DNA from 4 places in the Lysinibacillus phoenicis genome. Region 2 is predicted to be linked to each of the others. Evidence: riboswitches for the same ligand, from Rfam matches in the RefSeq annotation. Region 2 holds a riboswitch; each other region holds the start of a gene.
What was found. A riboswitch is a leader RNA that binds a small molecule or an ion and turns the genes downstream of it on or off. The one in region 2 is predicted to bind thiamine pyrophosphate.
Positions count from the first base shown of each region.

Region 1: linked by a shared signal. The riboswitch ahead of thiT (energy-coupled thiamine transporter ThiT) and the one ahead of thiM (hydroxyethylthiazole kinase) in region 2 are both predicted to bind thiamine pyrophosphate.
Region 3: linked by a shared signal. The riboswitch ahead of thiC (phosphomethylpyrimidine synthase ThiC) and the one ahead of thiM (hydroxyethylthiazole kinase) in region 2 are both predicted to bind thiamine pyrophosphate.
Region 4: linked by a shared signal. The riboswitch ahead of thiW (energy coupling factor transporter S component ThiW) and the one ahead of thiM (hydroxyethylthiazole kinase) in region 2 are both predicted to bind thiamine pyrophosphate.

Region 1 is NZ_JBDFMP010000002.1:3,456,185-3,463,822, reverse strand. It holds gene ABC382_RS18715 (beta-class carbonic anhydrase) at 1-318, shown strand, start outside; gene ABC382_RS18710 (GNAT family N-acetyltransferase) at 390-977, opposite strand; gene ABC382_RS18705 (polyphosphate kinase 2 family protein) at 1,196-1,999, opposite strand; gene ABC382_RS18700 (hypothetical protein) at 2,200-2,913, shown strand; gene map (type I methionyl aminopeptidase) at 2,942-3,697, opposite strand; gene thiT (energy-coupled thiamine transporter ThiT) at 3,979-4,539, opposite strand; TPP riboswitch at 4,659-4,766, opposite strand; gene ABC382_RS18685 (magnetosome magnetite crystal formation protein family) at 4,894-5,217, shown strand; gene ABC382_RS18680 (hypothetical protein) at 5,273-5,395, shown strand; gene ABC382_RS18675 (SMC family ATPase) at 5,436-7,638, opposite strand, start outside.
Region 2 is NZ_JBDFMP010000002.1:4,027,442-4,035,079, reverse strand. It holds gene ABC382_RS21670 (RDD family protein) at 1-579, opposite strand, end outside; gene sppA (signal peptide peptidase SppA) at 592-1,605, opposite strand; gene mbcS (acyl-CoA synthetase MbcS) at 1,793-3,373, opposite strand; TPP riboswitch at 3,564-3,662, shown strand; gene thiM (hydroxyethylthiazole kinase) at 3,744-4,511, shown strand; gene thiD (bifunctional hydroxymethylpyrimidine kinase/phosphomethylpyrimidine kinase) at 4,499-5,323, shown strand; gene thiE (thiamine phosphate synthase) at 5,313-5,954, shown strand; gene ABC382_RS21640 (alpha/beta-type small acid-soluble spore protein) at 6,026-6,244, opposite strand; gene thiI (tRNA uracil 4-sulfurtransferase ThiI) at 6,390-7,601, opposite strand; gene ABC382_RS21630 (cysteine desulfurase family protein) at 7,601-7,638, opposite strand, start outside.
Region 3 is NZ_JBDFMP010000002.1:2,566,799-2,574,436, forward strand. It holds gene hutH (histidine ammonia-lyase) at 1-13, opposite strand, end outside; gene ABC382_RS14255 (helix-turn-helix domain-containing protein) at 412-1,866, shown strand; gene ABC382_RS14260 (catalase) at 2,151-3,656, shown strand; gene thiC (phosphomethylpyrimidine synthase ThiC) at 3,775-5,553, opposite strand; TPP riboswitch at 5,694-5,808, opposite strand; gene ABC382_RS14270 (AEC family transporter) at 5,887-6,816, opposite strand; gene ABC382_RS14275 (methyl-accepting chemotaxis protein) at 6,922-7,638, opposite strand, start outside.
Region 4 is NZ_JBDFMP010000002.1:1,987,876-1,995,513, forward strand. It holds gene ABC382_RS11575 (ABC transporter substrate-binding protein) at 1-785, shown strand, start outside; gene ABC382_RS11580 (MFS transporter) at 1,127-2,323, shown strand; TPP riboswitch at 2,389-2,496, shown strand; gene thiW (energy coupling factor transporter S component ThiW) at 2,589-3,089, shown strand; gene ABC382_RS11590 (VWA domain-containing protein) at 3,900-6,497, opposite strand; gene ABC382_RS11595 (vWA domain-containing protein) at 6,481-7,638, opposite strand, start outside.

The sequences.
Region 1 (7,638 bases), 570 kb from region 2:
GTTTATGGCCTACAAGCAGATGAAGTTTATGTCGTTGGGCATTATGACTGTGGTATGAGTGCAGTTGATCCCGAAGCAATGTTAAGTGAAATGATTAAAAGAGGTATTGATCCAAAAACAATTAATATGCTAGAATATTCCGGTTTTGACTTAAAAGAGTTTTTACGTGGTTTTGGTGATGTAGCGACAAGTGTTAAAAAAAGTGTTGATACAATTCGAAATCATCCGCTAATGGTGAAAGATGTACCTGTTCATGGCCTCATTATCGATCCAAATACAGGTCATCTAGATTTAATTGAAGATGGTAATAAACAATAGTCATTACCTTTTGATTTACAACTAATAAGGTGCCTATCTTTCTCCATAACGAAAGATAGGCACCTCTCTAATTATTCATCCTCTAAACGTGCATATATAAAATGATCTACCCATTGACCATTTATATACAACAGCTTTCTTAACAGACCTTCCTGTTGAAACCCTGCTTTCTCTAATACGCGCATAGAAGGTGCATTTTGAGTAGAAACATATGCCTCTACACGATGTAGGTCTATTTGATCGAACGCGAATCGTACCACCATATTTACGGCCTCTGTGACGATTCCCTTCCCTACATAAATTTCATCCATCGCATAGCCAACAAATGCACTTGAGTATGGTAAGCGTTTTACAGCATAAAGTGCAATATGTCCTATTAGATTGTTTGTACCATGCTCAAAAATACCAAAAGTATATTCTCGCTTTGACTCCATCAAATAGAGACTTTCTTGAATTTTTTTATATTGAGCGTCAATTGTATAATATTCTGGTCTTTGTAGTGGCTCGTAAATAGACCAAAAGTATTTATTTCGGCTTACGAGACCCGTTAAACTTCGTGCATCTTTTTCTTGGAATGTGCGGATGTAGCATTTTTCTCCCTTTATCGTTACCACATTCCCACCCTTTTTTCTTAATAGATTCCAAATTTTAAGCACCATTTCTCCACACTAGCCTTCCAATAAATATCAGTACATTCATCATTCTGGTAACATCACTACTTTGAATTTAACATAGCTTAAAAAATGGTTTTCATTCGCTACATTTCAAAGGTTGAACATTTAGTTTATTTCATTGTATGTAAGAAAAGATGCTGCTACAACTAAAACAACTCATGTCCTATTTCATAGCAGCACAATTCATTATTTTAATTTGGTTCTTACTTCTCGTCCCCAATTTCTAAACTGGACGAATCAGCATCCTCTAGTTGGCCATTATCTAATACATTTGTTAAATGGAGACCACGTTTTAGAGCCTCTCGTTCAATATGTGCAATGGTTTCCTGCAGCACCTGTACACGGGCGTGCTTTTTATCATCACCAGCAACTAAGATCCATGGAGCATCCTTTTTATCAGTCTTTTCAAACATTTCATTTGCCGCTTCAATATACTGTGGTGTTTTTTCACGATTTCGCCAATCTTCGTCTGTTAGCTTCCAAGATTTATAAGGGTTTTGTTCCCGTTCTTTAAAGCGTTTTAATTGTTCTTCATCTGATACATGAAGCCAAAACTTAATGATTATGTAATCTCCTGCAGTTAAAATTTTCTCGAAGTTATTGATTTCTTCATACGCACGAGACCATTCATCCTTTGATGCGAATCCTTCGATACGTTCTACTAATACACGACCATACCAAGAACGATCAAAAATAGCGATTTGCCCATGCTGCGGTAACTTTCTCCAGAATCTTTGTAAATAGTTATAGCGCAATTCATGAGGCTGTGGAGCTGAAATAGGGTGTACAACATAACCTCGTGGATCGACACGTTCAATTAGTCGTTTAATAGCGCCACCTTTACCAGCGGCATCCATTCCTTCAAATACCAAAATTAAACCAATTTTGTTTTTTAATAAAAACTGTTGGGCATTTAACATTTCATATTGGAGTACTTTTAATTTCTTTTTATACATTTTTTTATCTAGTTCAATCGATAAGTCTAGATTTTTCAAATTTTGTGCCAATGAAACTTCACTCCTTTTATGTAGATAATCCCATTGTACTAAAGAAAAATATAGATGCCTATTGAGATGGTAAATTGTAGTGATTATTAGCAAAACAACACGATACATTGTTGGAAATTTCCGTTATAATAAAAAAAGTGACAGTACTATACTTATTTGTCTTTTCCCTATACAATCTAAACACGAAGGGAGAGGAAATCATGCCTCGGTTTATCTTGATGACAATCTCTTATCTTGTCTCATTCATCCTAACCTTTTTATCCTTTTTCATGAAAATAAACGGTCAATCTTCTCTAGAAATTTCTAATCGGTTTTCTGTAGTATTTGCACCAGTTGATATTAGTCATGCAATATGGATTGTCATTTATTTATTAATTGGCTATTGGTTATTGGTGAACATTAAAAAGACATCTATGAAACAGTCTGCTCTCTTTAGTTGCATAAATATTTTGCAAGCCTTAACGATATATGTATGGCATCATGAGTTATTTATTGTTTCTCTTGGCATCACCTTGCTTTTGGTCTTGTACTTATTTATGTTGTATAATACGTACTCTCTTCACGACAAAGCGTTGTCAGGTCGTATTCCTTTCTCCATTTATTTTGCATGGATGACATTTATCTTGATTACGAATAGTAGCTTTACGTTAACGGCTTATGGTTGGAACGGCTTTGGTCTTAGCACTCCTCTTTGGGCAGTAATTTTACTGACACTTGGTGGAGCTATTGCACTACATATCCGCTTTCATCACTTTGATACCATGTATCCGAGTGTTTTTATTTGGGCTTATTTAGGAATCGCTTTACATAATGGTTTTGATGAGCTTCTTGTAACAACTGCCGCCTTATTTTTATGTGGTGTTCTCTTTGTTGGTATTTTATTTATTAAAAAAAATCCTGCCCACCAAAAATAAATTGGTTAGCAGGATTTTAAATTATATCCTATTCTTCATCTAAGGAAGTTAAAATAATTGGTTTATCTTTAGTGACAATAACTGAATGTTCAATTTGAGCTACAAGCGATTTATCAGGTGTAACAAATGTCCAACCATCACCAGCTTCTACAATATGCTCTGCTTTTGCTGAGATAAATGGCTCAACAGCAAGCACCATTCCTTCTTTCATAATCGTAGAATCCCATGCATCATAATAATTTAAAATATGATTAGGCTCATCATGTAAAGATTGACCTAAGCCATGTCCTGTTAAATTCATAATAACAGTTAAACCATTAGCATTCGCCTCTCGTTCAACCGCTTTACCTATTTGATTTAATTTAGACCCAGCTTTAACCTTTGTCATTGCTCGATCAAAAGCACTTTTAGCAACTCGGCATAGTTTTTCTTTGTCCTCATAACCCTCACCAACAACAAATGAAATGCCAGTATCTGCAAAGTATCCATTTAAAGACCCAGAAACATCGATATTCACAATATCCCCTTCTTGAATAACACGTTTTCCTGGAATACCATGTGCCACTTCTTCATTGACACTAATACATGTATATCCTGGGAAATCATATTCCCCCTTAGGTCCAGAAATAGCACCAGCCTCTGCAAACATGCGGCCAGCAATTTCATCTAGCTCAAGTGTTGTAACACCTGGTTTTGTTGCTGCTTTCATGGCTTCACGAATTTCGGCACAAATGCGTCCAATTTTTTTAAAAGCTTCAATCTCTTCTTGCGTTTTTACAATCATTTATAACGTCCCTTTCATCTAATATCTATTCTTTAATATAACATAACTTTTTATGCGTATAACGATAAACGCTTTAAATATTGTATGCTTTCCTACAATGCAAAGTGCTAAAAGAGCTATTCATGACCAAAAGTCCCTTCACATGAGTGAAGGGACTTGCTTGTTGTTGAAAAAAGTTGATAATTTTGCTAATGATTCTGTGCGAAAGCGAATATCATCAAGTAGTATAGAACGAAAAGCTTTTATACCCTTTTACAATAAATCATTTGAGGAAACTTTTATTATGCTTTTCTTTGCATTAATTGTGGAGCGGCTGTGAATAAAAGCACCCCTACAATTGCCGTTAAAATGGTTGCTGGCAACATATATGTACCATTATAAATGATAGAATAGATCCATGCATTTTGATCACCCGCATACTCTGCAAAAAATACAGCTCCAGCAATTGTATGTGCTGTGTATCGTAAAAAGCCTGCAAAAACAGTACCTATGATAATGTAAAGTGCCATTTTCGTTTTGTTCATATTTTTTGCAGCATCCAACACAGGTCCACGTACAACAGCTGCTAATCCTACAACTGTAAAGGCAACACCATAATCCAATAATCCTTGAAGCCAGTGCACAATATAAGCACCAAACATGGTTTGCATAACACCCACAAGTACTCCCGTTGTTAGCCCAGCAACTAAGCCCCAACGAAATGCAATCAACATAATAGGCACCATGACAAGACTAACAGAGCCACCTTGTGCCCATACTTTAAAGGATACTTGATCGAGCACAAGGCCAATCGCTGCAAATATCGCAATCTCCACAAGCATTAATAGTCTTTTTTTGTCCATACATATTCTCTCCTTTGTTCCGATGTAGGATACAAGAGCAGGAATAGAAATGCAGACATCTTTTTTATTCCTAAAGAATGAAAAAACGATGCCAGGACAGAGCCTGACATCGTACAAGTGTCGGTTTCTATCCACATCCCTACGCAAGTGTTAACTTACAGGTTCAAAGAGTCAAGGCATTACGTGCCCAGTCTCAGCTGACATCATCAGCTCCCCTTGTGGTCGTTACATCTGAATTTATTTGAACAATCCCATTGTACGCAAAGGATTGGATGATTACAACCTCTTCCATACATTATTTTTTTGAAACTTTGCCGTTTTTCATGCGTAAATATTAAAAAAGGAGGTACAACTATGGAGAACCAAAAAATTTTATCTGCCTTTAGTTATCTTAGTATTTTCTTCGCCCCTTTTATCGTCCCATTAATTGTTTACTTTGTAACGAAAGATAGTGATGTAAAAAGACATTCAATTCGTGCACTTGTCTCTCATTTAATTCCTTTTGTTTTTGGCATCCTATTTTTTATTGTCTTTGTTTTTTCTACATTAAGATTAGATCCAACGTCAAGTAATAATACTGTGATGGTTGTTTGGTTAGTTTCATTTGCCGTTTATGCCATTGTCTCACTTGGTATTGTCATATGGAATATTATTCAGGCTGTTCGAGTAATACGTTAATGTTTCAATTTTAAGCGAAACAGGTAGTAATAATTGTAAAAGGAGCTGTTTTTTAATGAAAGTATCAAACGTTGTGAAAACTGCTGTAAAATTGGCACCTATTGTTATTCCTATCGTCAAAAAAGTAATGGCTGCAAAAAAAGGAACAACTCCTACAGCCACTTCTCGAAAAAAATAAAACAAAGGCGTATTCCCTATTTCGGAAATACGCCTTTCACTTATTTCACTTCAAAGTATGTCTGACTATGGCCATTTAATGTCTTTTCTACATGTAAAACCGCTGGCATTGCAGATTTTAATTCAGGCACATGAGAGATTACGCCAATCATGCGACCAGAATCCTGTAAATCAATTAATGTATCGATTGCTTTATTTAATGATTCCTCATCAAGCGAACCAAAGCCCTCATCAATAAACATCGTTTCAATATGAATATTACCTTGGAAGCTTTGAATTACATCTGCCATTCCTAAGGCAAGGCTTAATGAGGCATTAAATTTTTCGCCTCCCGATAATGTTTTGACATCTCGTAGTTGATCGGTATAGGCATCGTAGACATCAAGACCTAGTCCGCTTTGTTTCGCATGCTTTTCCAATCTATCTGAACGTCTGAGCTCAAATTGACCATTTGATAAATGATAAAGGCGAATATTGGCAGCTTCAGTAATTTGGTCTAAGTAATTAATTTGAATATAGCGCTCAAAAGATAGCTTTTTCGAATTTTGGCCGTTTAATAATCCATAGAGCTCCTTTACTCTTCCCGCTTCTTGCTCAAGTAAATGAAGCTCCCTCGCTATTTCTTCTACTCTTTCAATAAAACCTTGGCAAGCTTGAGCAAAACCTCTCAACTGTTGTAAACGTTTAAATGCTTCCTCATAAGATATACGAAGTTGTTCTACTTTGGCTTCCATGGACACTAAATCTTGTTGCTCTTTTCCTTGAAGATACATAGCCCCTTCAGTAATTTGGATTTGCAATGTGTGTACCTGTAAAGCATAGTCACTACAAGCTTTTCGAAGGGTCTCTATTTGCAATAAACTCCGTTTGGCAGCTGTATATTCCTCGTAGCTGTCAAAGCCTATCTCCTGCATGCTTGCTGAGAATTGCTGACGTTTTTCATTCATTTTGAGTTGTAATTCTTCAAAAGTTTGTTTGGCTATTTCCATCGTCAATTTTGCATTACTTGTTGCTTCCTTCGCTCTATGCAATTCGTCTTGACTCTCTTGCCATCTTTTTTGCAAATCCATTTTTTGTTTACTGATATCTGTAAGCTGTTGCTGTAATTGCTGCAAGGTTGGTAAATGGTTTGGCATATGTTTAAGCTGTTCTTCAAGAACTGCTTGCAGTCTTGTCATTTCTTTCAACTGCTCAGCTAAATATTGCTCTAAGTTCATCTGTTTAGTTCGTAGCTGCTCTATTCTCTCACGTTGCTGCTTAAGTTTTAATCGCATATCTGCTAATTGATGATGAACAATTTTTAATGTCGCAATCTCTTGCTCTATGTTGTTTAATGTAGAGATGAGCTGTGCATGGTCTTGCTGTGTAATGTGCTGCTCTTCTAGTTGCTGACAGGTTTCTTGATAAAGCTGTTGCGCAGATGACAAGAGCGCTTCTTTTTCTAGGTACTTACGCTCATCTAAAGAAGCCTTAGCCCTTAACACTTCGACTTCAGAGAGCTCTATCATTTCCTGCTGCTCATTATGTGTTTTCTGGTGTGTCAAACTGCCACATACAGGGCAAGGTTCCCCGTCCTTCAACTGTTCAGCCAAAATACTAGCCTGACTTGTCAACCAACGCTGCTCTAATAATTGTAGAGCCTTTTTACTCTCCTGATAGTGAATGTCAGAAGTGGCTACGTCCTGCTTAGCTAACTCTACAGCCCCTTTGTATTTGTCTACTTGTTTTATTAATGCTACCTGCTCACGAAGTTTCGGTAACTGCTCTAAGTAGCTTTCATATGGCTCAACCTGTTTTTCATATTGTTCCATCGTTTGAGAAAATTGCTGTAACTGCCCTTGTTCTTTCTCCAATAACATAAGATTATCAGCTACTGCCTGTTTTGCTGTTTCGACATATTGTTCTGCTATTTGCAGCTGCTGCACATTGTTTTCATAGGCTTCAAATTTAGGCAATAAAGTCTGTAATTGCAATTCCTGCTGCAACATCTGTTGACGTTCAGGCTCTTTCGCCTCTTCAATCTGATACTTTTCTTGTGCCCGTTGTAGCTGCTCTTTTGTTTGTTGAAGTTTAAATTGAGCCTGTTGAAATGTTTGTTCTTTTAAGTTCAGTTCAGCACGTAAATCAATACATTGTTGTTCAAGTGGCACAAGTCGCTCCGCTTGTTCTGCTAAAACAATCTCCTGCTCCTTTGCTCGGTATCTATCCTGTTCTTTTAACAATAGTTGCAGTCTCTGCTGCCGA
Region 2 (7,638 bases):
TTGCACTTGATTTTCTATCATCTCTTCTTGATTCAAAGAAGCTATAGGTACGACATCCTTTTCAATAAAGACTTTTTCGTGTACCACGGTTGTATCTGCAAAATAATCATGTAAACCCTGGTTTTCTGGTAGAATGACGACCAAAATATAAAGTGGCATAAAAACATTATTAATAATGCGGCCAATCCAATCACGGAATAACACATCTGACCATGTTAGCTTATCATGTTTTAATGAAATAACACGTAATCCAAAAACCATTTTCCCTAATGTTTGCCCAAAGTACTTTGTCATTAGCACAAAATAGCTATAATAGAGAATTGCCGTGATAATAGAAATCGGCGCATACCAAACGGTGTCTGATAAGGACCAATCCATTAGATAAAAGATAGGATTGACAAGTATTCCACCTACAGCAGATATTATGAAACCATCTAATAAAAATGCCCAAAATCGAATCCAAAAGCCAGCGGTTTTTAACGCATAGTTTGTAGGCTTTGCCGATTTTTCTGGGGTGTTGATAAGAAAGCCATTTTCCATAGAGGGTGAGCCCTGCATAACAATTTCATTGTTTGTCATTGTACTTCCCCCTTAGTATTCCCCATATAAATACATCATTTTAGGCGCACTGTAGTCCGTCATAATTTTCATTAGCATCTTTTCTTCCGCAGATGGACCAAATATGGAGCCAATTTTCATACCAACATATGATTGCCAGCCTCCCATATCATATGCATACTCAAATAATGCAGCATCTTCAAGGCCATAATCTGCTCGTAACGCTGCGATAGCTGCTTCTTCATCCCCAATTTCATCAATTAAGCCTGCCTCAAGCGCTTTTGTACCACCAAGAATACGACCATCTGCCACTTTCTTCACATCTGCTTCAGACATATTACGACCTTGCTCTACTATGTCCACAAATTCTTCATATGTTTCATTAATCATATCTTGCATCATGGCACGTTCCTCTGCTGTCACTTCACGCATTGGACTTAGCATATCCTTATGTTCACCTGATTTAAACGTTTCAAATTTCACACCAACTTTTTCAGCTAATGCTTGGTAGTTAATAGATTGCATAATAACACCAATCGATCCTGTAATTGTATCACGATGCGCAAATATTTTATCTGCAGGTGCTGAAATATAATATCCACCTGATGCTGCCATAGAATCCATAGATACATAAATCGGAATTTGACGTTCTTCTTTAATCTTTAAGAGCTTTTTATAAATATCTGCTGATTCTTTGACGCCACCACCTGGTGAATTGACACTTAAAACAATGCCTTGTACTGAATCATCATACAAAATATTATCCAATTGCTCTAGGAAAAATTGATGATCATAGGCAACTGGTTGCCATAATGTACTTGAGCCGATATCTTGAATTGTTCCATCTACCTTTAAATAAGCAATCCGCTTATCAAAATTATCTCCTTCAATTACATTTTCATATACATCTAAATTATTTCCTGCCATTAAACTATCAAAATTACCTAGGAAATCTGCTTTAAATAGAGCAAAAATGGTGTTAATCCCCAATGAAAATAATAAAAGAACACCTGCGACTACTAAAGCAACCCACCTTTTAACATTCATGTCTTTCCGCCTCCTTAACACGTAATACGAATGACTAGCTTTTTTGTTTCATTTTTTTGCAATTATATGCAAAAAGATTTATACTATTTATTTCCTCATAATACCTTACCTAAAAAAACAAAAAAAATCAAAGTCCATTGCCATTCTTGAACTTTGATTTTCGACATTATTTCCTAGGAAATGATAATTAGTGTAGTTGTTTTGCTTCTTGCTGTCTTAATTCAACACGTCGAATTTTCCCCGAGGATGTTTTCGGTAGCTCTTCCACAAATTCAATAGCACGCGGATATTTATAAGGTGCTGTCAATAGTTTCACATGATCTTGAAGAGTTCGAATAAGTGCTTCATCACCATTTTCAGCATTTCGAAGTACAACAAAAGCTTTAACAATATTTCCCCGAACTTTATCTGGGCTCGCAATAACAGCCGCTTCTTTTACAGCTGGGTGCTTCATCAAAGCATCTTCTACCTCAAATGGCCCAATTGTGTAGCCAGAGGATATAATGACATCATCTCCACGACCCTCAAACCAAAAGTAACCATCTTGATCTTTATAAGCACGATCACCTGTAATATACCACTCTCCACGGAATTGTAAATTTGTTCGTTCCGGGTCATTTAAATATTTTTTAAACAGTGCGGGAGTGGTGCGATGAACAGCAATATCGCCAACTTCTCCAACAGCAACAGGGTTACCGAAATCGTCTATAATTTCAACCTTATTGCCAGGAGTTGGTTTTCCCATAGAACCAATTCTAGCTTCCATTCCAACCATTGTGCCAACAAGTAATGTGTTTTCCGTCTGACCGTAGCCATCTCGGACTTGCAAATCGAAAGTCTTCGAAAATACGTTAATGACCTCGCTATTCAAAGGCTCTCCTGCTGATACAGCTTGACGAAGTGCCGTTAAATCGAATTCATGTAAATGTTCTAGTGCTGCCATAAAACGATATTCTGTAGGTGTGCAACATAAAACATTTATTTTAAATTTTTCGAGTAACCTTAGATAGGTAGATGCATCAAATTTCCCCTTATATACAAATGCAGTAGCACCACTCCCTAATGTTGCTAGAAACGGACTCCAAATCCATTTTTGCCAACCTGGTGCTGCTGTCGCCCAAACAATATCATCTTCTTGCACACCTAACCAGTGTGGTGCTGTTGTTCGTAAATGTGCATAGCCCCAGCTATGAGTATGTACAGCTGCTTTTGGGTTTCCTGTTGTACCACTTGTATAAGCTAAGAATGCAGTATCTGTACTTTTTGTTGGAGAAGAACTTATGTAAGTTGTAGGTTGAATGCGCATTTTTTCTAAAAGTGGTTGCCAAGGTTCATGGGCCTTCCCTATAACAAATTGTTGCATTCCTTGTAAATTGTTCACCTGATCAAATTGATCAATATAAGGCTCGTAAGCAACAATTCCTTTAGCATTTGCATGCTTGATGCGATATTCAATGTCTTTAGTTCTTAGCATTTCTGAGCTCGGAATAATGGTTAATCCAGCTTTCAATGCTGCAATATATACAATATATGCTTCCACTGAACGAGGTACCATCACTAAAATCACATCACCTTTTGATAAACCTTGCATCGTGAATACGTGTGCAGCTTGATTTGCCCTTTCAAGTAAATATGCATATGTAATAAATTGTACATCCTTATTTTCCTCGTAAATAATTAATGCATTTTTTGTTGTATCTTGAGCATATTTTTCAATTTCATCTGTTATGTTATACCATTCTGGTGCAACTAAATCTTGTCTCTTCATGGCAAATGCCCCCTTTTGCTATGACACATTATAAAACTCTTTTTTCAGCATTTTCAATGGTTTGCGCTTAATTTTGGAAAAGTCATGACAACTATCATACTCTGCTATATGGCATCGGTCACATTTTGTCGATAGGTAAACTTGCTATTGAATACAATTGAAAAGTATGGTACATTTTGGTCAACTAAAAGCAAGATTGCAGGGGGACTCGTCAAGAGTTGAGAAGGTAAAACCTGACCCTTTGAACCTGTTAGTTAATACTGACGTAGGGAGCAATAAACATCTATTGATGAAAGGCTCTTTTTCGTGCATTTTTACACAAAAAGAGCCTTTTTTGCATGCTTACGTCCATCCATAAAGGAGGACTACGATGATATTTCAAACAATCCGTCAACAGCAACCACTGATTCATTGTATTACAAATTATGTGGTAGCAAATTTCCAAGCAAATGGTTTATTAGCAATAGGCGCTTCCCCGGTTATGGCTGATGATAGCCGTGAGGTAGAGGAAATGGTAGCACTCGCTCAAGCCTTGTTAATTAACATCGGTACACTCAATGATCGAACTAAAGAATCTATGTTGTTAGCAGGCAAAATGGCCAATAAACTTGGAATTCCAGTCATTTTAGATCCTGTCGGTGCTGGTGCCACTACTTATCGAAAAGAAACGGTACGATACTTGCTTGAGGAAGTACATTTTTCGGTCATTCGTTGTAATGTTGGGGAACTAGCAGCAATAGCCAATGTTGACTGGCAACAAAAAGGTGTCGATAGTGGGAATGGCTCCATTGCTTTAGAAGAAGAGGCGATCTTATTAGCCCAACATTATCAATGCATTGTTATCATAACAGGAGAACGAGATTTTATAACAGATGGTGTGGATAGCCAATGGATAAATGGCGGGAATATGCAAATGACCGAGGTAACAGGGACAGGCTGTTTACTTAGTGCTATTTGCGGTGCCGCCTATATTGCAGGCCATAATCCATACCGACAATTAGCGGACACATTAACTTACTATAAAAAAGCTGCGGTACTGGCGTCAGCGTTTACATCAGATATTGGTGATTTCCAAATAGCTTTACTAAATGCTCTTTATCGCCTATCGAAGGATGGTGAAGCTTCATGCATATTGTAACGACGATTGCAGGCTCAGATAGTGGTGGCGGTGCAGGCATACAGGCTGATTTAAAAACATTTCAGGAATTAGGGGTGTTTGGTACTTCAGTAATTACAGCTTTGACAGCACAAAATACAATGGGTGTGTCAGGAGTTTTCCCTATTGATCACTCCTTTGTTGAAAAACAATTTCAAGCTTTAATCGAAGATTTTTCAATTGCTGCAATTAAAACAGGGATGCTTTATTCCTCTGATATTATTAAAGCTATCGCACATATGATTCATAATCAAAACATCCCACTAATTGTTGATCCAGTAATGATTGCAAAGGGTGGAGAAAGCTTATTACTGCAAGAAGCTATTGAAGCAATGCGCTCTTCTCTACTACCACTTGCTACAATCGTTACCCCCAATATCCCTGAAGCAGAGGCTCTGACAGGGAGAAAAATACATGATGTTTCAGATATACGTGAAGTAGCTCAAGGTTTTTTTCAATTAGGTGTACATTGCGTCATTCTTAAAGGTGGCCATTTAGCAGATCCAAATTTTGCTATTGATTATGTATTTTTTCAAAACGGTAAATCTTTTTCTATGCAAACTCCACGTATTCAAACGTCCAATACCCATGGCACAGGTTGCACATTTTCAGCAGCAATCACTGCTTTTCTTGGTCAAGGTTTTGCGATGGATAAGGCAATTATCGAAGCTAAAAAATTTATTCAATTAGCAATTTTACATGATTTATCTATTGGTCATGGTTATGGACCAACAAATCATTTTGCTTATCAACTGCATAAGGATTCCTGTGAGGTGTTGATTTATGAAACGTGAGGATTTACAACTTTATTTTATTATGGGCACAAGCAATGTTAGTCATCAGAATCCCCTTCATGTACTAGAGAGAGCGTTGCAAGCTGGAATTACCATGTTTCAATTTCGAGAAAAAGGTTCCCATGCATTAACTGGATTTGCCTATGAACAATTTGCACGTCAATGTCAAAAACTATGTCAACAATATAACGTTCCTTTTATTGTCAATGATGATGTCGAACTTGCATTACGACTTGGTGCGGACGGTGTTCATATCGGACAAGATGATTTACATGTTAGCATAGCACGTAAAAAAATTGGTAATATGATTCTTGGTGTTTCTGTGCATTCCCAGGACGAACTAGAAACAGCCATTATCCATCAAGCAGATTATGTAGGTATTGGTCCGATTTTTGCAACAACTTCAAAACGGGATGCACAATCACCATGTGGTACAAATTTTTTGCAGCAAGCTCACAATTTCTATCCTGAATTACCAATTGTAGCGATTGGTGGAATTAACCCTACCAATGCATACGCCGTATTTCAAGCTGGGGCAGATGGTATTGCTGTTATTTCAGCTATCTGTGAAAGTATAGATATTAAGCATACAGTAAATACGTTAAGGTCTGTGACACGCATAAATGGTTGATTTTTAAACAAACTAAAACCAGTGCCTTTTTACGGTCACTGGTTTTAAGTTTATAAATGCTTAGTCAGCATTTATTGGTTGTTGTTTGGCATACCTTTTAATTGAGATTCTGCCATTTGTACAAGACGTTTAGTGATTTCACCACCAACGGAACCGTTGGCACGAGCTGAAGCTTCAGCTCCTAATTGAACACCAAATTCTTGTGCAATTTCGTATTTCATTTGATCAAGTGCTTGTTGTGCACCAGGCACTGCAAGCTGGTTTGAACTGCGGTTGTTGTTTGAAGCCATGTCTCTCACCTCCTTGTGAATATAGAATGTGCGATATTAGATTTTTAATACAAAAATTTTAGAGGTAAATTGTACCTCTAATGGCATAGATAAAATAACATAAAAAAGCCGTCTCAAAATTGACTTTGAAACGGCTGTAGATACCTTATAATAGATCTGCAAACTTATCTTGTTGCTGTTCTTCTTTTTTAGGGAAAATGTAGACCTCTCGATTTTTTACTGCTCGCTCGATGAGTTCATCAAAATCAGAGAAGCTTTCATAATGCTCTACCTTTTCAAGCTTTGGCTTTGTTTTTGGGCTGGCAGGTGTAAATATTGTACAGCAGTCTTCAAATGGCTGAATAGATGTTTCATATGTGCCAATTTTTTCTGCAATATCGATAATTTCTAATTTATCTGTTGAAATCAATGGTCGTAAAATAGGCGTATTCGTTACAGCATTGATAGCCGTCAAGCTTTCTAGCGTTTGACTTGCTACTTGTCCCAGACTTTCCCCTGTCACAATTGCAAGAGCTCCTATCTCTTCACGTACTTGATCAGCCACCTTTAACATCATACGACGTGTTGTTGTCATCGAAACATTAGAAGGTACTTTTTCTTTAATAAGTACTTGAATTTCAGTAAAAGGAATGACATGTAATCGAATACTAGCACCAAATTTCGTTAGTTCGTTTGCAAGTACCTTTACTTTCTCTAATGAGTTTTGACTTGTATATGGTGGACTAAAGAAGTGAATTGCTTCTAAACGTACTCCACGCTTCATCATTAAATAACCTGCGACAGGACTATCAATTCCACCAGATAGCATTAATAACGATTTTCCATTCGATCCTACAGGCATCCCACCCGCACCTTGAATGACCTGCGCCATCATATACGTTGCATCATGACGTACTTCTACGCGCAGCTCAATATCAGGCTGCTTTACTTTGACAGATAAATTTTGAAATTGTGGTAAAACATAGCCACCAATTTCACGTTGGATAGCATGCGATTCTAAAGGAAATGATTTATCAGTTCGTTTCACTTCTACCTTAAAAGTATGTTGCTCATCTTTAAATGTCTCCATTATTGTAATAGCAAGCTGCTTCATACTTTCCATATCTTTTTCACATGCAGCAACAGGGCTGAATGATTGAATACCAAAAATTTTAGGTAATCCAGTAATTAGCGTCTGCATTTGTTCTTCACTTTCAATAGCAATAAACATACGGTCACGTTCTGTACGAATATGAAGGTGTCCTAAATCCGCAAAAGCATGACGAATGTTCTCACGCAATCTACGGATAAAATCCATTTTATTACGACCTTTTGTTGAAAGCTCGCCATATCTAATTAGTATTTCTTTCCAAATCATTACATTATTTCTCCTTTAAGTTCCATTATTACTTCTG
Region 3 (7,638 bases), 1.5 Mb from region 2:
TGATCGAATTCACATGACATCCTCCTATTCCCTTATGTAACTATGTAAATCAATTACGCCTCGGCATCATAGCCGTTGACGCTTAGCTTTTACGTAGAAAAACAATGCGTCCAGATTTTCTCGAAATTGCTCAAAAAGCTCCTCTTCAAAATCTGCGAAATCCACTGGGGGATTTATTTCATCGTAATAGTTAAAACATCAGCATTAAAACACTTTTAAGCGTTTTCATTGCAAAAATCGATGTTGCTGATAGTTGTTCAATTACTCTATTTACATTGTACTAACTACCTTTTTCAGAATATAGAGAATTTTAAAAGAGAAAACAAGACTTTTTTCAGATTCTTATGTTATTTTTATTAATATAATCGTAATCTTATATGAAACTAGAATATTTTAAGGAGGATTGATGGTATGAAGCTGTTATTAATTGATCGTGACCCAACCGAATTAGCAGGCATAAAATGGTTTTTACATACATATTTTCCTGGAGATGTTTTTATTGAAATGTGTACAAGTATTTCAGAAGTGACTCAAAGTATTCGACAATTTGAACCAGATGCGATTCTTTTAAATATCGATTTATTTCCTAATAATCGCTTAAACGCTCTTTATCGAGATTTACAAAAACTATCCGGTGCCATTCTAGCAATGACGACAGAACCCCTATTTAAAAATGCATTAAAAGCAATTGATTTACAGGTTGCCCATCTTTTTGTGAAACCAATTGACTTAGAACTATTAAAGCAAAAACTCGCTGCCATTTCTCTTCGCACACCAAAAATTACAGATTATGCACAAGAGGCGACAAATGATTCCTTTTATTATCAATTATTTTTAGATAACAAATCTAGCTCTATTGAACCTACTTTGCATTTTACAATGATTGAACCCGAGCATCACGAGACATTTAATAAGCTCTACACTTGGCTCCAACAAACTCCAATTCATTTCCATATGAAAACATATCCTCTATCCAATAAAATCGTATGTCTTTTTGACACAGACGATATAAAAATGGTGGAGAAGGATGTTCGAACGTTAATGAAGGAATGGCGTTTGATTAGTAATAGTTCTTTAAATATCGGGATATATGATGGAACACCTACAACCATTAAAAATATGTATGCATTAACAAAGCGTGCACTACATCAAAGTTTTTACGAAGGCTTTGGTCATATTTTTTATGCCAGCAAACAATTTGAAACACAGCCCTTTGATCCATTACTAACACCAGAGGAGCAACAATTATTAATAAGTAGTTTGGAAGATGGAAACTTAGAGGCTGTTAAAACTTTTTTATATCGACTTTCTAATGAGGGAATCTATTATGAACAAGATGATTTACGTATTCATCTGACAAGTGTCTTAGCACAAATCCGGCGCTTTATGTTGAAATATAAATTACATGAAAAAGCTGTTATTGAACAAAACTATCGTCAGCTATTTCACATCATTATCGAGCATCCTATTTTTTATACTATTCTCAACAGCATTATTTCTTTTACACAAACTTTAATCGAGTTAGCAAGAGAAGCCCGGATGGAGAAAAGAGCCGATTATGTTGAACTAGCTTTAGAAATAATTGATCAACACTTTAAAGATAGTGCATTATCTCTACCCTTTGTTGCTCATAAGCTCGGAATTAGTCCTAATTATTTAAGTACGATTTTCTCTAAGAAGCAAGGCCTGCCATTTAAGCGCTATTTACAGCAAGTTAGAATTCATCATGCTACAAAAATGCTACTAGAAACAGATTTTGCAATTAGTGAGATTGCTCATTTAAATGGATTTGATGATCCAAATTATTTCATTAAAATCTTTAAACAACAAACTGGTATTACGCCAAACCGATATAGAAAAAAATAAAAGTTTGTTTAAAATAGTTTTCAATTAGCTCACTTTATTTTCAATAAAGATATTTTTAACGCAGTCATTTCTCTTTATTACTTTACAAATTGAGATTAGCTAAGCAAAATTCAAGTGAAAAACTATGTATATTACTTCTGTATAGCGCATATATTTATAGTTTATACTTAAATATATAAATTCTTTAACGATAATTATTATAATGTACTAGCAATTCTATTTTATATTTGTTATAGTTATAGATGAAGAGTTTGACTCACATTTTTTTCAGGAGGTAAACTAATATGACAAACGCAAATGATCGTAGCCGTCGTTTTACAACAGCAGGTGGCGCTCCAGTAGTAAGTAACCATGACTCTATGTCAGCAGGTCCACGTGGCCCTCTTTTACTTCAAGATGTATGGTTAGTAGAAAAATTAGCAAATTTCAACCGTGAAGTAATTCCTGAGCGTCGTATGCACGCAAAAGGTTCAGGTGCATTTGGTACTTTTACTGTAACGCATGATATTACTCAATATACAAAAGCTAAAATCTTCTCAGAGATTGGCAAAAAAACAGAAATGTTCGCACGTTTCTCTACAGTTGCAGGTGAACGTGGTGCGGCAGATGCTGAGCGCGATATCCGTGGCTTTGCTCTTAAATTCTATACAGAAGAAGGTAACTGGGATTTAGTAGGTAATAATACACCTGTATTCTTCTTCCGCGACCCATTACACTTCACAGATTTAAACCACGTGGTAAAACGTGACCCACGTACAAATATGAAAAACGCTAATTCTAACTGGGATTTCTGGACTTCATTACCAGAAGCACTTCACCAAGTGACAATCGTAATGTCTGACCGTGGTATTCCAGCTGGTTACCGCAATATGCATGGTTTTGGTTCTCATACGTATAGCTTTATCAATGCTGATAATGAACGTGTTTGGGTTAAATTCCACTTCCGTACAGAGCAAGGCATTAAAAACTTAACTGGCGCTGAAGCTAATGACATCATTGGTCAAGACCGCGAATCTTCACAACGTGATTTATATGAAGCAATCGAAAAAGGCGATTTCCCTAAATGGAAAATGTACATTCAGGTAATGACTGAAGAGCAAGCTCGCGAGCTACCATACAACCCATTTGATTTAACAAAGGTATGGTATAAAAAAGACTTCCCATTAATTCCAGTGGGTGAGTTTGAGTTAAACAAAAACCCGGACAACTATTTTGCAGAAGTTGAACAAGCTGCATTTGCACCGTCTAATATTGTTCCTGGTATTAGCTTCTCACCAGATAAAATGTTACAAGGTCGTATCTTTGCATATGCAGATGCACAGCGTTATCGTCTCGGTGTTAACCACTATATGCTTCCTGTTAACGCACCGAAATGTCCATTCCGCACTTTCCACCGTGATGGTGCAATGCGTTTTGATGGCAACCTTGGTTCAACACTAGGTTATGAACCAAATAGCTATGGTGAATGGGAGCATAACTTAGACTATAAAGAGCCTGAATTACGTATCGATGGTCATGCAGGTATTCACGACTTCCGTGAAGACGACAACAATTACTTTGAACAACCAGGTAAACTATTCCGACTTATGACGGCAGAAGAGCAACAACGTCTATTTGAAAATACGGCAAATGATATGGCTTCTGTTGAAGAATTCATCAAGCGCCGTCACATCCTTCACTGCTATTTAGCAGATCCAGCATATGGTGAAGGTGTAGCAAAAGCAATGGGTCTTTCATTAGAAGGTATGGATCTTACAAACCCATATGTAAAACAACCAACAAACGTTTAATATTCCACTTATTATTGATATCCAAATCCAATTTTTACTCCATGTGAATTTTTCACTCACATGGAGTTTTTTAATCACAAAAGGCTTGTGTCGATACTACAACACAAGCCTTTTTACATTATTGATAAATCTGACTACCCGCTTTTTTAAATTCCTCTGCCTTTTCCTTCATACCTCGATGGATCGCTTCTGTCGTATTCAAGTCTTTTTCTTTAGCATAATTTCGAATATCTTGTGAAATTCGCATACTACAGAACTTAGGACCACACATAGAGCAAAAGTGTGCTGTTTTTGCTCCTTCTGCTGGCAAAGTCTCATCATGATACTCCACCGCTCTTTCTGGATCGAGAGATAGATTGAATTGATCACGCCAGCGGAATTCAAAACGTGCTTTTGATAGTGCATCATCTCGGCGTTGTGCACCAGGATGCCCCTTCGCTAAATCTGCCGCATGTGCCGCTATTTTATACGTAATTACTCCCACTCGAACATCCTCGCGATTAGGTAAGCCAAGGTGCTCCTTTGGTGTCACATAGCAGAGCATTGCTGTCCCAAACCAGCCAATCATCGCTGCCCCAATAGCCGATGTAATGTGGTCATAGCCTGGAGCAATATCCGTTGTAAGTGGACCTAACGTATAAAAAGGCGCCTCCTTACAAACTTCTAATTGCTTGTCCATGTTTTCTTTAATCAGATGCATCGGTACATGACCTGGCCCCTCCACCATCACTTGAACATCATGTTTCCACGCAATCTGTGTTAGTTCACCTAGTGTTTCAAGCTCTGCAAATTGGGCTTCATCATTGGCGTCTGCAATTGAACCTGGACGTAGGCCATCACCTAAAGAAAAAGCAACATCATAAGTCTTCATAATTTCACAGATTTCCTCAAAATGAGTATAAAGGAAATTCTCTTGATGATGATATAAACACCACTGTGCCATAATAGAACCACCACGAGATACAATTCCCGTTACACGATTAGCTGTAAGGGGAACATAGCGTAATAGTACACCTGCATGAATCGTGAAATAATCTACACCCTGCTCGGCTTGCTCAATAAGCGTATCACGGTAAACTTCCCACGTTAAATCCTCTGCTACGCCATTTACCTTTTCCAATGCTTGATAAATTGGCACTGTCCCCACTGGTACCGCTGCATTTCGAATAATCCATTCTCTCGTTGTATGAATATGCTTACCTGTTGAAAGATCCATAATATTATCAGCACCCCAGCGTGTTGCCCATGTCATTTTTTCAACCTCTTCTGCTATAGAAGACGATACCGCGGAATTCCCAATATTGGCATTGATTTTCACATGGAAGTTACGACCGATGATCATTGGCTCCGCCTCTGGATGATTAATATTAGAAGGCATAATAGCGCGCCCAGCTGCAATTTCAGATCGGACAAATTCTGGATCCATATTTTCACGTATCGCTACAAACTCCATTTCAGGTGTAATAATCCCCTGTCTTGCATAATGCAGCTGCGTTACATTTCTCCCTTTTTTTGCTCGTAAAGGCTTTCTTGCCAATTCAGGAAAGACATTTTCATGATTACGCGGATCATCTGCACGACGAAAACCATTATCCTCCGGTTTTATAGAGCGGCCCTCATATGCTTCTACATCTCCTCGCTCTTGAATCCATCCACTTCGTAAGGCAGGTAAACCTTTTGTAATATCTACTTGATAAGATGGATCTGTATAGGGACCACTCGTATCATATACTCGAATAGGGGCGTTTTCTTCATTTCCAAAGCTTCCTGTTGTCGGACTTAATGCAATTTCTCGCATTGGTACTAAAATATCCGGACGGGAACCTTCAACATACACCTTTTTGCTTCCTTCAAAGCTAGACATAATCGTAATGTTCTTTTCACTAATTGCTGACATGAGCTACTTCTCTCCCTTAAATGTTTTTTGTTACAAGGACCGGATCTAGCTCACCCTAACAAATAAATAAAGGCCGAATCCAAAATAATTATTTGGATCCGGCCACGAATGTAAAGGTTGAAATTGCATACACATACTATGCAATAGTTTCTTAACTTTCCCACGCTGGTATGAGCCAGATCAGGTCCAAAGGGTCAAGAAACCTCTAAGCGTTTCCCTCTCAGCCTGACTCATCAGACTCCCCTAGTTAATACTATTTAGTTTGATGCTAGTGTAGCAGATATTACTATGAGATGGAAGTTTTCCATTCATTATTTTTTAATATTCTATTGATTAAGCAAATAATACGTCCGCAAGATAAATCACTATTGTTACCGTTATACAGCTGACAATAGTTGAAAATAAAACAGTTTGGGCAGCTGTTGCCGATTCCACATCGTATTCCAATGCTAGACTAGAGCTATTGCGGGATGTCGGGAAAGCACTGGCTATAAATAGTGATTGAGCGACAACTCCATCTAACCCCAATAAAAAAATAATGGCTAAAGCTACGGCTGGTCCGACAATTAAACGTGTGAAGCAGCTGACGAAAACCGTTTTATTAAACATAGATTTGATTTCAAGCTGCGATAATTGCGCACCTAACGTGATTAGTGCCACAGCAATAAAGCCATCTGCTACATGGTCTATTGGTATTTTAATAAACTGTGGAATACCGATATTAAAATAGTTCATGGCTACACCAATAATCAACGCATGAATGATGGGCATTTTAAAAAAATCTTTAATAATCGTCATTCCTGATTTGGTAGAGGAAATTAAATTATACAAACCATATGTATAAGTTGTCATATTTTGAAAGATTACAAGGATGACCTGAATCGCTACACCAATAGGTTGTGTTACAAAAATCATTTGAGCTACCGGAATGCCATAGTTCCCAGAGTTAATGAGCACAACACTATTTTTAAAAACTGCTGCCTCTGTTTTAACTAAACCAAGCCACTTCGCAAAAAGGTGACTGAGTAGCATTTGGCTCCCAATAAAAAGCACAATAAACAATCCGACCTCTGCCAGTACAGACAGCTCTACACTCGTCTCATATAAATTTACAAAAACAGCTGCTGGCATAAAGCAATATGTAATAAGCTGAGACAACGCTTTTAAATTAAAGCGAAATCTCTTTTGTAAGATAGCACCTACTATAAGTAACACTAAAATAGGTGCAACAATTTGAAAGAAAATCATTCCGAGATACATCATTTCGATGACCCCCTTCCCTTCTTTTATAGTAGTGCCGAATTTCTACTAGGTCAATGTCTCTTCCAATAAAAAAAGACTGCCTATTTGTTTAGGCAGCCCTTCATTTTACGCTAATTTAAAACGATTCACGACTTCTTGCAGTTCATTGGAAATATCGTTCATATTTTGTATAGACTCGGCTACTTTTTGTAACTCTGCTTGTTGATCCATTGCAGATGCACTTACTTGTTCAGCTGAGGCAGCCGTTTCCTCTGAAATTGCTGATATGCTTTGGATGGCCATAATCGCTTGATTTTTATGCTCTAACATACTTGATAGCTTACTCATTAATTCACTAATAGAGGCTGCAATTGAACGTGACAAATCACTGTTATCTTTAAATGCCAGTTGTGTACTTTGTACGGATTCATTTTGAGATTGCATTAAATCCGCATTAGATGCAATGACAGCAACTGTTTGCTGTGAATTTTCAAGGATGCTTTCTACTGTATTCTTAATAATTTCTGTTTCACTTTTAGATTGCTCGGCTAACTTTCTTACTTCCTCTGCAACGACAGCAAATCCTTTACCATGTTCACCAGCACGTGCTGCCTCAATACTTGCATTTAAAGCTAATAGATTAGTTTGCTCAGTAATGCTTTGGATCGAAGCAATGATATGATTAATATTCGCAATGTGAGAGGCTAATGATTCGATTTGTTGTTGAATACGACCGTTCATCTCATTTGTCTCTATATTACGTTCACGTAAGCTTTCAACCTCGTACAATCCCTTTTCTGTTGTTTCGTTCGTTTTATGAGAGAGTTCATCCATTTCATTAGA
Region 4 (7,638 bases), 2.0 Mb from region 2:
TGAAGGAAGAAAATTTATTGATTCCTTTAGATAAAACGAAAATCCCTAACTTAAAAAATATCGATCCTTACTTCTTAGATTTACCATTCGATGATGACAATAAATATTCCGTTCCTTATTTTTGGGGAACAGTAGGCATTGTTTATAATCCGAGTCTTGTTGGTAATTTAGATTTCTCTTCTTGGGAAGATTTATGGGATCCTTCATTAAAGCGTAAAGTCTTTTTAGTAGACGGTGCTCGTGAAGTCATTGGAATGGGCTTAAACAGTCTAGGCTATTCACTGAACTCATTAGATAATCACGAACTACGTGAAGCGACTGATAAGTTAATCACACTAGCACCCAATGTAAAAGCCATTATTGGTGATGAAATTACACCATTAATGATCAATAATGAGGCATCTGTAGCCCTCACTTGGTCTGGGCAAGCAGCCGATATGATGTATGAAAATGAGGAACTAGATTTTGCTGTACCTGACGAAGGTTCGAATTTATGGTTCGATAATATGGTTATTCCCAAAACATCGAAAAATATCGATGGTGCCCATGCCTTTATCAATTTTATGCTAAGTGCTGAATCTGGTGCTCAAAATGCCGATTATGTGGGCTATTCTACGCCTAATATTGCAGCGATGGACTTAATGGACGAAGAAGTTGTTTCTGATGAACGCTATTACCCTTCAGAGGAACAACGAGAAACATTAGAGGTCTATAAAAACTTAGGGCCAGACTATTTAGGAAAATATAATGAATTGTTTTTAGAATTTAAAATGAGTATACGATAATTTAAACTAGCGAATTGGTTCACACACCAATTCGCTAGTTTTTATCTGCATGCATATTCATTATAGTTAAAAAACAATTCAGTTCTTTCTGTCACAGAAACTTTAGTATATGACCACATTTTCACATACCCCTTCTATCATGCAATTGTCAAATGAATAATTTATTATTTAAAACTTAGAAATATAGCATCACATGTCATCTTAAATAACCTAAGAAGATAACTTTTGTGGAAAACCATTCTAAATATCGAACCACTTCAATAATCTTAACTAATAGCCAAGCGATAATTCTTTATGATAGACTGTACTATATTTGATTACAAAAAAAGGGGGTTTATTCGATGACCCAGCAGAAGTCCAATAAGGCGGCTTTGTATATTTTAATGTTTAACATGTTTATCGCAATGGGGAGTATTGGGATTATTATTCCTGTCATGCCTGAGTACTTAAAAATATTCGGTGCAGCAGGACAAGTTCTAGGTATGCTTATTGCAACGTTCGCCTTAGCTCAATTCGTATTTTCTCCAATTGCTGGGAATCTTTCGGATCAGTATGGTCGAAAAAATTTAATTATTTTCGGTCTTATCGTGACAGGTCTTGCACAAATCGGCTTTGGCCTTGCTACAGACGTATGGATGCTCTTTCTAGCACGCTTTTTAGGTGGTCTTGGTTCTGCATTTGTTGCACCTCCTATTATGGCTTTTGTAGCCGACGTCACAACCTATGAAGAACGTGGGAAAGGAATGGGTATGTTAGGTGCTGCTATGTCTCTTGGTTTTATGATAGGACCTGGTATTGGTGGCTTTTTGGCAAAGGTAAGCTTACACTTCCCATTTTTCACAGCTGGAGCTGCTGCCATTGTAGCATCTATTTTATCTTACTTTTTATTACCTTCTACCAAACCAAACACTGCTCAGCAGAAACAAAAGCAAGACAATCTGGCGAAGCAAATGGCTCGTTCCATACATATGCCTTATTTTGTTATGCTCATAATTATGCTCGTGTTCTCGTTCGGCATTGCTAATTTCCAAACGACTTTGTCCTTATTCGTGACAGAAAAGTTTAATTACACACCCGTAGATATCGCGATTATTTTAGTTGTCGGTGGTGCTTTTGGGGTCGTTGTACAAATGTTTATTATTACACCACTATTTAATCGTTTTGGTGAAATGAAAGTCGTATTAGTCAATTTATTTATTGCATCCGTTGCTATTTTCTTAATATTATTCGTTTCTGGCTTTGCCCTTATATTAGTTGTAGCAACTATTTTCTCTACAGCAACAACACTAATTCGACCAGCTGTTAATACGCTAATCTCAAAGCTTGCAGAGAAAGAACAGGGATTTGCTGCAGGCTTGAATAATGCTTATATGAGTCTTGGTAATATGATTGGACCAGCATTAGCAGGTCTATTATTCGACTGGAATATGAACAGCCCGTATATTTTTGGCTCCATCATATTATTAGCATGTTTCTTCCTTGCTCTTGTCTGGACATTGAAAAAAGCACCTCATTTAATGCATCCAGATACAAAGTAGTCTGAAAAATCATTGACTATTTTTAGCAGTATGTTACATTAATGTTGGTAAACTAATTAAATAAAATTAACCACTAGGGGAGTCTTTAAAAGGCTGAGACGTATATGTTTAGATACGGACCCTTTGAACCTGATCTAGTTCATACTAGCGGAGGGAAGTGGCGCTACTTGCTATTATCATTGTATACGCGAGGCCGCTTCCTATTGTTTTTAGGTAGCGGCCTTTTTATTTCCCTAGTGAAACTTTATCAAAAGGAGTGAACTTGATGTCAATTCGTAAATTAACGGTCATGGCTTTATTAGTAGCTATTGCCGTAGCAGGCTCTACCTTTGTCTCCATCCCGACAGGAATTGCACGTGCCTTTCCCATCCAGCATGCAATTAACGTGGTAGGTGCAATTCTATTAGGACCAGTTCCTACAGTCCTAATTGCCTTTGTTACTGCCATCATTCGAATCCTTACAGGGACAGGATCATTATTAGCGATCCCTGGCAGTGTTATTGGCGCATTATGTGCTGCCCTCGCTTATAAATACAGCAGTAAAATGTGGTTAGCTGGCATTGGCGAAATCATTGGAACAGGAATTCTTGCTTCACTGATCGCTGTACCTTATGCAAAGTTACTAATGGGGACCTCCGTAGCTGCCTTATTCTTCATGCCAGCCTTTTTAACATCCAGTACTATAGGTGCTCTTTTAGGCGTAGTGATTGCTAACAGTTTGCGGAAGACCGTCCTAGTAAAGAGCTTTAATTCTTCACTTTATTGAGTGAACGGGTTCTGTGTTTTTATATAGTATTAGATGGAGAAATTCCATTATATCTGATGATAACTTTGTTTGTTCTTTTAGAGCGGGGACATTTGCTTTTGGAGCGGATACCTGTCTCTTTGGAGCGCTTTCCCTCACTTTATGAGCGAATACACCACCCCTTGGAGCGCTTCTCCTTACTTTTCGAGCGGTTACCTGTCTCTTTGGAGCGCTTTCCTTCACTTTATGAGCGGTTACCTGTCTCCTTGGAGCGCTTTCTCTTACTTTTGGAGCGGTTACCTGTCTCCTTGGAGCGCTTTCCTTACTTTTGGAGCGGTTACCTGTCTCCTTGGAGCGCTTTCCTTACTTTATGAGCGGATACACCACTCCTTGGAGCGCTTCTCCTTACTTTCGAGCGGAGACCTGTCTCCTTGGAGCGCTTTCCCTTACTTTTCGAGCGGATACACCACTCCTTGGAGCGCTTCCCTTCACTTTATGAGCGGATACACCACTTCTTGGAGCGCTTTCCCTTACTTTTGGAGCGGATACACCACTCCTTGGAGCGCTTTCCTTTACTTTTGGAGCGGTTACCTGTCTCCTTGGAGCGCTTCCCTTACTTTTCGAGCGGATACAACACTCCTTGGAGCGCTTTCCCTTACTTTTGGAGCGAGGATCCCCCTTCTTGGTGCGTTTTCCTCAACTCTATAAGCAGTTACACTTCTTTGCAGTGCACTCGCCCTCACCGCTCAATCGAGGACTACTTTTTCATTCACCTCAAAGAATATAAAAAAGCAGTACAAAACTGTTTCGTTTTGTACTGCTTCTACTATATTACGATCTTTTTTTCATACCCTTTAATAATTGGGCAACATTGGTGTCTTCTGCCTGTACAGGTTTTTCCTCAACGAGCTGTTCTTTTTTCTTCGGTTTTGTGAGGAAGCTCCAGCCAAAACGCCTTATTGTAATATCAATAAAGAATAGTAGCATGCCTGCTAGGAGAAGCCATGAGGCAATGTTTTGACGGTCCGCTCCTTTTTTTGCAAAGTCACGGAAAACTTCTTGTGGTTCCTTTAAGACAGATCCACCAGTTTGTTTGGTTAATTCTTCTACTAAATGTTCATTTACAGGAAGTAGTTCATATTCAGCACTATAAGGAACGCTTAGTCCTGCTTGATATATGGCCTGCTTTTCATCAGCTATACGGAAGAAAATTAATCCTGGTTCAGCCTGTACAGTAGCTCGAACTTGAGAGGTCGAAATGGTTTCAAGTTGTGTTTCTAGCTCTTCACCTGCTTCATTAACTGCTACAATATCTAAAAATGCTGCTTCATTTGTAGGATCCGTAATCATAAAGGAACCATCTGTTTCCAATCTCACATCGTAGGCAACATCATTATAACTAGGAAGCATTTGTGAAATAAGTGTTTGCCAAAATGTCTCCCAATCCTGCCATCTTGCCCAATCTCCTGTCCATTTTCCGGTAGAATCGGATGTAAAGGCGAATGTTTTACCTAGACCGTATTGCCACTGTGCTAACACAGGATCTTCCTTCTCACTTTCTGCAATGACGGTAGCTCCTTGTTTAGCTGTTGTCCCAATATATGCATTCATTTGAGGGACACCATTAGCAAACAGTGTATTCCAACCTGCCGCATTATAGATTGCTGGATAAAATGGGTTATCCTCAATATAGGTACGGGAAATCATAGCTGTTTCACGAGATAAAATAGAAGGAATGGTTTGCTCATCAATAACATCGTAGAAACGACCACTGCCCATGTCACTTAGCGCTTCTAGTAAGTTTGCGTCGGCATCTTGACCAATCGCAACAGTCGATAATGTGATACCGTTCTCTTTCCCATCAGCAATTAAATCTTCATAATTCCCTGACTGTGATTGCCCATCTGTTAAGAGAATAATATGCTTACGTTGCAGCTTTAGATCTGCAAGATTTTCATAGGCTTTTGCAAGTGAACTATAAATCTCTGTTCCACCACCTGGTGTAACGGATAAAATCGTATCTACTGCTTCTTCTTTACTACTCAGAGGCGCTGTCTCTATAATCTCCCATGGCCGATCATCAAAGGCGATAAATCCTAATGTATCTTCATCGCGCAACATTTCTACTGAACGTGCAGCAGCTTCCTTAGCAAGCTCGAGCTTGGACCCAGACATACTGCCAGAACGATCGAGTACAATGACTAATCCTAATGAAGGTAGTTGCTCTTTTCCCTTTATTTCCATTTCTACAGGTAATAAAGTTTCAATTGGCGTTTTGAAATAGCCCCCTAAACCAAAACTGTTTTCCCCTCCAACCATGGTGAAACCTACACCAAAGTTTTTGACAGCTTGCTCAATAACACTCATTTTTGCCTCACCTACTAAATGGCCAGGAACATTGTCAAAAATGATTGCATTATATTGCAAATAGCTGGACAGTTCATTTGGTAAACTTTTAGGCTCAATAACATCAAAGGCTATGGATTGACTACCAAGTGCTGCTGCGATAGGTGAGGCTGTTTCGTAACCATTGACAATGAGTAAATGTGGTTCACTTTGCACCATTGTGACACTTGTTAACTTATTGTTTTCAAAAATAGCATCCTGTCCTACTTGTACAACAGCCTCATATTTTACTAGTCCTTCAGCAGTCGCTGCGTGCTTATAGGTAAACATATTCGTACCTTCATTAAGCTCAATAGACTCACGATGAATAAGCTCATCATTTTCATATAATAGCAGCTCACCTTTACCTGCTGCTGTTGCATAAATCTCTGTCACTAATTGTTGCTGCTCCCCTACATAAGCAACTTGAGGGGATACAAAGCTTTTTAGCGAAACATCATGCACAACAGGCTGACTAAAAGGTACAACATCTACACTAATGTTAGAGTCTTTTAACCTTGTAGCGAATTCTAAGACATCTCCTTTTGTCTCATTAGCATCAGTTAATAGCACAAAACGAGTTGCTTTTTTTGGATTAACAATACCAGTTGCCAGTTGGAGACTTTGTTCAATATTCGTTTGATCGGTTGCTTTTATTTCAGTAAGCTTCGGTACTTCCTTTAGCGTTTTTGATAATATGGCTTCTGTTTGTAAAGTGGAAGAAAAAGAATACACCCCTGCAAGCTGTTGATCCTTTTTCGATTGTAGGCTTTCCTGTATAAACTGAACCATCTCATCTTCTGTACCATTCATAGAAGCAGAACGGTCTATTAAATACACAATTTGTTCTTCTTTTATGGGCAATAATAGATAGGGACCAGCTAACGCAAAAACTAAGCACCCTACTGCGATTATGCGAATAGCAAGCACAACAACATGACTCTTTTTTAGTCGCTGCCTTTCACGAAAATAAGTCCATCCAAAATAGAAGAACAATGGAAGTAATAGCAACAATACTAATGGCCAATCAATTCGTAAATCCACGACGTCGTTGCACCTCCCACTCTGAAACAAGCAATATTAAAATAATAATAATAAGCCAAGGTACGAAAGATGCCTTTGATATTTCTTCCTTCCCATTGTCTGGGATGTCACCTAAGGTAAAGCTTGTCCCTTGTTCAATGACACGTTCTTGTGCTTGTAATTGCACGATAAAATGTTTTTCCTCATTATTTGAACGAACCATATAAATACCTGGTTGTTTTGGTGCAATTAGCATGCCATTCGTGATAGATGATTGAAACTCATCTTCTTGTGAATAAACACTCCAGTCTCCTTGTGCTAAAGCAACCGCACGCTGCTCATTTGGTGTGAAAATACCAAGGGAACCAACAGATTCTGATAATTGCTGTTCAATACTCCATAAAAATAGCGGGAATGATGGATGTAATGGCCAATCTGTATCAGCAATATCGGCTAAAACAATGATATCCCCTTTCGGAGAACGTTGAATGAAAGGCTCATCCCCCACAGAAGCAATAGTTTGATAATCTGCAAATCCAGGATAAATAGCAGTTACAAAAACATCCTTTAGTTCACTAAATGCAAATAAGGCGTCACTTTGAATACTTATTGTGCCCTTTACTTCCATCTTTTCAGCATCATCACGACCAAATAACACAAGAGGCTTTTCCATTTTCTCCAATAAAGCCGTTTGGTTCGTAATCACATTCGCATCCAGATTGTCTGCTACTTGCAGTGATGGAACGATTTTCACCCCACTACTCACGGTTTGAAAGCCTTTTTGTATCAACTGATGCATGCTTTGATCAACAACCATTTTTGAAGTTTCGGTTTGAAGTAGAACGGTTTGTTGATTATCTACCTGATAATCATCTTTTGCATCGATAAGTGCAGTCATTGACTTTGTTAAAGGTAAATTTTTGAATGTTTTTGTAATAGCTTCATTGGGAGGCACAACTACACTTTCTGCTACAACCTCTTTCCCTTCAGCATTTTGCAAAGCTAGTGTTACCTTTTGCTCGTCAGGTGTATCGTTATGTAGCTGTACAAGTGCCATCGTAACCTGTCCATCTGTCGTAGCAGCAAATCGTGTAATAGCGATGTTTGTTAAGTCCTTTGGAGCCCCTCTTACTAGCCATTTCACTGAGTCTTTGTCCATCGG